2 linked regions of the Allocatelliglobosispora scoriae genome follow. Each later gene encodes a partner of the first gene's protein in a complex. Links are inferred from orthologs where the notes say so. Each region holds a gene or a part of one and is shown on either strand. Other genes may lie near its edges.

Evidence for each region. The genes of interacting proteins can lie anywhere in the genome.
Region 2: the proteins of secY (region 1) and secA are in contact, whole or in part, in a crystal structure (PDB 3DIN), measured with the Thermotoga maritima proteins. The link is inferred for Allocatelliglobosispora scoriae from one-to-one orthologs. Residues at the interface, in WP_004081795.1 of Thermotoga maritima: Glu108, Gly109, Glu110, Glu111, Ala236, Glu237, Arg238, Arg239, Ile240, Thr241, Ile242, Gln243, Tyr244, Ala245, Arg246, Arg247, Val248, Thr249, Gly250, Arg251, Arg252, Val253, Tyr254, Gly256, Ala257, Ser258, Thr259, Tyr260, Leu261, Pro262; in WP_004082002.1 of Thermotoga maritima: Glu261, Ala262, Arg263, Lys300, Ala301, Arg302, Thr303, Ile304, Ile305, Leu323, Tyr324, Asp325, Pro326, Val329, Ser330, Tyr333, Ile336, Lys340, Phe345, Val349, Glu363, Phe364, Tyr374, Ser375, Gly376, Gly377, Glu393, Ile395, Thr482, Ser483.

What each region holds. Positions count from the first base shown.
Region 1 is NZ_JACHMN010000002.1:3,024,241-3,027,261, reverse strand. Bases 28-2,978 are described here. They hold secY (preprotein translocase subunit SecY), read left to right. Parts: upstream 28-805; coding sequence 806-2,152; downstream 2,153-2,978. Other genes in these bases: map (type I methionyl aminopeptidase), read left to right, coding at 2,812-2,978; F4553_RS19245 (adenylate kinase), read left to right, coding at 2,149-2,802; rplO (50S ribosomal protein L15), read left to right, coding at 146-589; rpmD (50S ribosomal protein L30), read left to right, coding at 28-146. Also shown: more of rpmD, read left to right, coding at 1-27; more of map, read left to right, coding at 2,979-3,021. UniProt on the Escherichia coli protein: The central subunit of the protein translocation channel SecYEG. Consists of two halves formed by TMs 1-5 and 6-10.
Region 2 is NZ_JACHMN010000002.1:2,728,265-2,731,734, forward strand. Bases 40-3,439 are described here. They hold secA (preprotein translocase subunit SecA), read right to left. Parts: upstream 3,078-3,439; coding sequence 240-3,077; downstream 40-239. Other genes in these bases: F4553_RS17845 (GNAT family N-acetyltransferase), read left to right, coding at 3,246-3,439. In the rest of the region: more of F4553_RS17845, read left to right, coding at 3,440-3,470. UniProt on the Escherichia coli protein: Required for protein export, interacts with the SecYEG preprotein conducting channel.

The DNA of each region.
Region 1 (3,021 bases):
TCGGCGCCAAGCAGAACCAGCGGCACTCGCTGCGTTCGCTCGGCCTGAAGCGGATCAACGACGTGGTGGTGAAGGAAGACCGTCCCGAGATTCGGGGAATGATCTTCGCGGTCAACCACCTCGTGAAGGTCGAGGAGGTCGACTAATGACGATCAAGGTCCACCACCTTCGTCCGGCACCCGGAGCCAAGACCACCAAGATGCGCGTCGGTCGTGGTGAGGGCTCCAAGGGCAAGACCGCTGGTCGCGGTACCAAGGGCACCAAGGCCCGTTACCAGGTCTCGGCTGCGTTCGAGGGCGGGCAGATGCCCCTCCACATGCGCCTGCCGAAGCTGAAGGGCTTCAAGAACAAGTTCAAGGTCGTCTTCCAGGTCGTCAACCTGGACCGCCTGGCGGAGCTCTTCCCCAAGGGCGGCCAGGTCGGCGTGGACGAGCTGGTCGAGGCCGGTGCGGTCCGCAAGGGCCACCCGGTCAAGGTCCTCGGCACGGGCGACCTCGGCGGCGTGAAGCTGCAGATCTCGGCGAACGCGTTCAGCGCGTCCGCTAAAGAGAAGATCGCGGCTGCCGGCGGCTCGGCCACCGAGCTGTAAGGCGGATTCAGCATTACGACGCCGGTTGTCTGCTCTTCACGGGGCTGGCAACCGGCGTCGCTGGCAATATCGGCCGAAAGTAATTTGCGGCCACCCCTGACCAACCTGAGTCGAGCCTGTTAGTGTTCGAACCCAGCTACGCAATCCCTCGTGGCTGATACCGTCGTGCCCCCCCGCCACTACCCCCTAGTGGCCGTGTCGCGCAGGAGGAAAGAGTTGCTCTCCGCGTTCTTCAGTGCGTTCAAAACGCCTGACCTGCGCAAGAAGATCTTCTTCACGCTGGCTATCGTCGCCCTCTACCGCCTCGGTGCAACCCTGCCGAGCCCCGGTGTTTCCTACGGCAACGTTCAGCAGTGCTTGAAGGCGATCGACAGCACAGGTGGTACCGGCATCTTCAGCCTCCTGAACTTGTTCTCAGGTGGTGCGCTGCTCTCACTCTCGGTCTTCGCGCTCGGCATCATGCCGTACATCACCGCGTCGATCATTCTGCAGCTGCTTACGGTCGTCATTCCGCGACTCGAAGCGCTGCGCAAAGAGGGTCAGGCCGGCCAGGCGAAGATCACGCAGTACACCCGCTACCTGACCCTGGGTCTCGCGGTTCTGCAGTCCTCGGCCTTCATCGCCCTGGCGAAGTCCGGCACGCTCTTCGGGCCTGCCTGTGACTCCTTCCCGATCATCCCGCAGACGGCGATCCCCTCCTGGCTCACCATGGCGGTCCTCGTGATCACCATGACCGCCGGCACGGGCGTCATCATGTGGCTCGGTGAGCTCATCACCGACCGCGGCGTCGGCAACGGCATGTCGGTCCTGATCTTCACCTCGATCGCCGCCCGGCTCCCCAGCGAGGCGTGGCAGCTCAAGCAGAGCAAGGGCAGCCAGGGCTGGTACTGGCTGACGGGCATCATCGCGCTGGTCCTGCTGATCATCGCGCTGGTCGTCTACATCGAGCAGGCACAGCGCCGCATCCCGGTGCAGTACGCGAAGCGGATGGTCGGTCGCCGGATGTACGGCGGCACGTCGACCTACATCCCGCTCAAGGTGAACCAGGCCGGTGTCATCCCGGTCATCTTCGCCTCGTCGCTGCTCTACCTGCCGCAGCTCGCCGTCCAGTTCTTCAAGCCGGATGACGCGACCCAGCCGGGACCCGTCTACCTCTGGGTCCAGGACCACCTCGTCAACGCGACGAGCTGGGTCTACATCGCGCTCTACGCGCTGCTGGTCATCTTCTTCACCTACTTCTACGTCTCGATCTCGTTCAACCCGACCGAGGTCGCCGACAACATGAAGAAGTACGGCGGGTTCGTGCCGGGCATCCGCCCGGGCAAGCCGACCGCCGATTACCTCGACTTCATCCTCAGCCGCATCACGCTGCCGGGAGCGTTCTACCTCGCGGCCATCGCGGTGCTGCCGAACTTCTTCTTCATCTGGCTCGACAGCAAGCAGTACCAGAACTTCCCGTTCGGTGGTACGGCGGTGCTGATCATGGTCGGTGTCGGTCTCGAGACGGTCAAGCAGATCGAGAGTCAGTTGATGCAGCGGAACTATGAGGGCTTCCTGCGATGAGATTGGTGCTGGTCGGCCCGCCGGGCGCGGGCAAGGGGACGCAAGCTGAGTTCATCGCGTCCCACTTGTCCGTGCCGAAGATCTCGACCGGCGACATCTTCCGCGCGAACGTCACTCAGAAGACGGAGCTCGGGCTCGAGGCCAAGCGCTACATGGACGCGGGCGGCCTCGTGCCCGACGAAGTCACGATCAACATGGTTCGTGGGCGACTCGCCGAGTCGGATGCCGCCGATGGGTTCCTGCTCGACGGGTTCCCGCGGACGGTGCCGCAGGCGGTCGCCCTCGACAAGATGCTCACCGACGCCGACAACGGTCTCGACCTGGTGCTTGAGCTGATCGTCGAGCATGACGAGGTGATCCGCCGGCTCTCGGGCCGGCGGACCTGCCACGGCTGCAAGAAGATCTGGCACGTCGAGTTCGACGCGCCCGCGCACGAGGGCATCTGCGACCGCTGCCAGGGTGAGCTCTACCAGCGCGACGACGACAAGGCCGAGACGATCGCGGAGCGGCTGCGGGTGTACGCCCGCGACACCGCTCCGCTCGTCGACTACTACGGCGCGCAGGGCAAGCTCGTGGGGATCGACGCGACGGGCCCGGTCGAGGATGTGACCGTCCGCGCAATAGACGCCCTGCGCTCCTACGGCGGCTAGGCTCGATAAATGCGCCATCAGGACGTCATTCAGATCAAAACCCCCGAGCAGATCGCCAAGATGCGCGCTGCCGGGCTCGTCGTGGCCGACGCCCTGGCCGCCTGCCGCGAAGCGGTGGTGCCCGGGATCAGCACCGGCGAGCTGGACGCCATCGCCGAGAAGGTGATTCGGGCCGCCGGGGCCATCCCGTCCTTCAAGGGCTACCACGGCTTCCCGGCC
Region 2 (3,470 bases), 300 kb from region 1 along the record:
GGCCTCGCAGCACGCGGCCTCGCAGCACGCGGCCTCGCAGCACGCGGCCTCGCAGCACGCGGCCTCGCAGCACGCGGCCTCGCAGCACGCGGCCTCGCAGCACGCGGCCTCGCAGCACGCGGCCTCGCAGCGTGCGGCCTCGCAGCGTGCGGCGTCGCGGCGGCGCGGCACGTGCGTATGCGGAAGCCCAGCCCCGCCCGTGGGCGAGCGGAGCCGGGCTTCGGCAGTGCTATGCGGAGTTAGGCGGTCGCTCCGTGGCAGCGCTTGTACTTCTTGCCCGAGCCACAGGGGCACGGTGCGTTCCGCGACGCGGGCTCGGAGACGGCGCCGGTGTTGGCCGTCCGCACGCCCCCGCCACGCGGGGACGGCTTGCGACCCTGCGACTGCGCGGTGCCCAGGCCCAGTGCCGGGGCCTGCTCGATCTTGGCCCCGCCCTGCTCGGACGGGGACGTGTACTGCAGGCCGCTGCGGGGCTGCGACTGCGCACCGAGGCCCTTGGCTCGGATCTCCACCCCGGAGTCCGAGTTGGGCAGCGCGACTCCGGCGACGGGTGCGGGTGCCGGTGCCTCTTCGACCTGGACCTCCAGGTTGAACAGGAAGCCGACCGCCTCCTCCTTGATGCCGTCCATCATCTGGGCGAACATGTCGAAGCCTTCGCGCTGGTACTCCACGAGCGGGTCGCGCTGGGCGTATGCCCGCAGGCCGACGCCTTCCTGCAGGTAGTCCATCTCGTAGAGGTGCTCGCGCCACTTGCGGTCGATGACCGCGAGCAGCACCTGACGCTCGAGCTCACGAACCGCCTCGGCGCCGAGGGTCTCTTCACGCTTGTCGTACGCCGCGTTGATGTCCTCGGTCAGCTTGGCGAGGAGGAGGTCGGCGTCGAGGTTGCCCTTCTCGCCACCCACCTCCTCGATCAGCTCGTCGACGGTGATGCCGACCGGGTAGAGCTGCTTGAGGCTGGTCCAGAGCTGGTCGAGGTCCCAGTCATCGCCGTAGCCGTCGGCGGTCGCGCCCAGGACGTAGGCCTTGACCGTGTCGTCGAGCATGTGCCGGACCTGGTCGTTGAGGTCTTCACCGGCGAGGACGCGGCGGCGCTCGGCGTAGACGACCTGGCGCTGCTTGTTCATGACCTCGTCGTACTTGAGGACGTTCTTGCGGATCTCGGCGTTCTGGCCCTCGATCTGCGTCTGCGCGCCCTTGATCTGGCGGCTGACCATCTTCGACTCGATCGGCACGTCGTCGGGGAGGCCCATCCGCTCCATGACCGCCTCGACGGCACCGGTCCGGAAGCGGCGCATCAGCTCGTCCTGGAGGGAGAGGTAGAAGCGCGACTCACCGGGGTCGCCCTGACGGCCGGCTCGACCACGGAGCTGGTTGTCGATGCGGCGGGACTCGTGCCGCTCGGTGCCGAGGACGTAGAGACCGCCGGCTGCCGTGACCACCTCGGCCTCGGCCGCGCAGGCTGCCTCGATCTCAGGCAGCGCGTCCTCCACGATCTTGTGGAAGTCCTCGCCGTGCTCCTCCTCGGTGTATCCGAGCTGGCGCGCCTTGGCGGCGGCCATGAACTCGGGGTTGCCGCCGAGCAGGATGTCGGTGCCTCGACCCGCCATGTTGGTCGCGACGGTGACGCCGCCCTTGCGACCGGCCTGGGCGATGATCTCGGCCTCACGCGCGTGGAACTTGGCGTTGAGGACGTTGTGCGGGATGCCCCGCATCTTGAGCATCTTGGACAGGACCTCGGAGTTCTCCACCGAGACCGTGCCGACGAGCACCGGCTGGCCGGTGGCGTGGCGCTCGGCGATGTCCTCGACGACGGCGGAGAACTTGGCCTTCTCCGTCTTGTAGATCACGTCGGCCTGGTCCTTGCGGACCATGGCGCGGTGCGTCGGGATGCTGACGACGCCGACACCGTAGACCTTGTTGAACTCGGCCGCCTCGGTCTGCGCCGTACCGGTCATGCCGGAGAGCTTCTCGTAGAGGCGGAAGTAGTTCTGCAGGGTGACCGTGGCGAGGGTCTGGTTCTCCTGCTTGATCTCCACGCCCTCCTTGGCCTCGATCGCCTGGTGCATGCCCTCGTTGTAGCGACGGCCGTGCAGGATGCGACCGGTGAACTCGTCGACGATCAGCACCTCGCCGTCGGAGACGATGTAGTCCTTGTCGAGCTTGTAGAGCTCCTTGGCCTTGATGGCGTTGTTGAGGTAGCCGACGAGCGGCGTGTTGACCGACTCGTAGAGGTTGTCGATGCCGAGCCGGTCCTCGACCCGGCTGACGCCGCGCTCGGTGACCGAGACGGTGCGCTTGGACTCGTCGACCTCGTAGTCGCCCTCGCCGTCCTTGCCCCGCTCCAGCCTGGCGATGATCTTCGCGAACTCCGAATACCACCGCGCCGACTGCTCGGCCGGGCCGGAGATGATCAGCGGGGTGCGGGCCTCGTCGATGAGGATCGAGTCGACCTCGTCGACGATCGCGAAGCCGTGGCCACGCTGGACCATCTCGTCCTGCGACCACGCCATGTTGTCGCGCAGGTAGTCGAAGCCGAACTCGTTGTTGGTGCCGTAGGTGATGTCGCACGCGTACGCCGCGCGGTGCTCGGATGCGGGCCGGTTCGGCAGCACGACGCCGACGGTGAGCCCGAGGAAGCGGTGAACCCGCCCCATCCACTCGGAGTCACGCTGGGCGAGGTAGTCGTTGACGGTGATGACATGCACACCGTTGCCCGACAGGGCGTTGAGGTAGGCCGGCAGGGTCGAGACGAGGGTCTTGCCCTCACCGGTCTTCATCTCGGCGATGTTGCCGAAGTGCAGCGCGGCGCCGCCCATGATCTGGACGTCGTAGTGACGCTTGTGCAGCACGCGCTTGGCCGCCTCGCGGACCGTGGCGAAAGCCTCGGGCAGCAGGTCGTCGAGCGTCTCACCGTCGGCGAGGCGCTCACGGTACTGATCGGTCAGCGCGCGCAGCTCCGCGTCCGTCAAGTCGGTGTAGTTCTCCTCGATCGAGCCGACGGCAGCCGCGATCGCCGATAGACGGCGCAACATACGACCTTCGCCAGCGCGGAGGATCTTCTCAAAAATAGACACGGGTCAGCGCTCCCCTAAACACCAGATCTGCCGACCCATCCTAGGCGGAGTTCGGCGTATCACCCACCCCAGGCCGGAACCGCTCGACCAAAACGAGATTAATCACCTAAATAACCCACAGTGAAATGGGGTTGTCCGAGCCCAGGCAAGGTGTGAAAGGATCCCTTCATGAAACCCTTCGACGCGCCTCAGCCCACGCTGACCGCTCAGACGCCGGGTGGAGAGAAGGTCACGCTGCGCGTGCCGGCCCTCCGCGACGCGGCCGCGCTTGTCGTGGCTTGCTCTGATCCCGAGTCCCTTCGGTGGACCACCATCAAGCCCGGCTACGACCATGAGCGGGCGCTGGGGTTCATCAATGACTACGCCCCCGGCTGGTGGCAGCGCGAGCAGGGC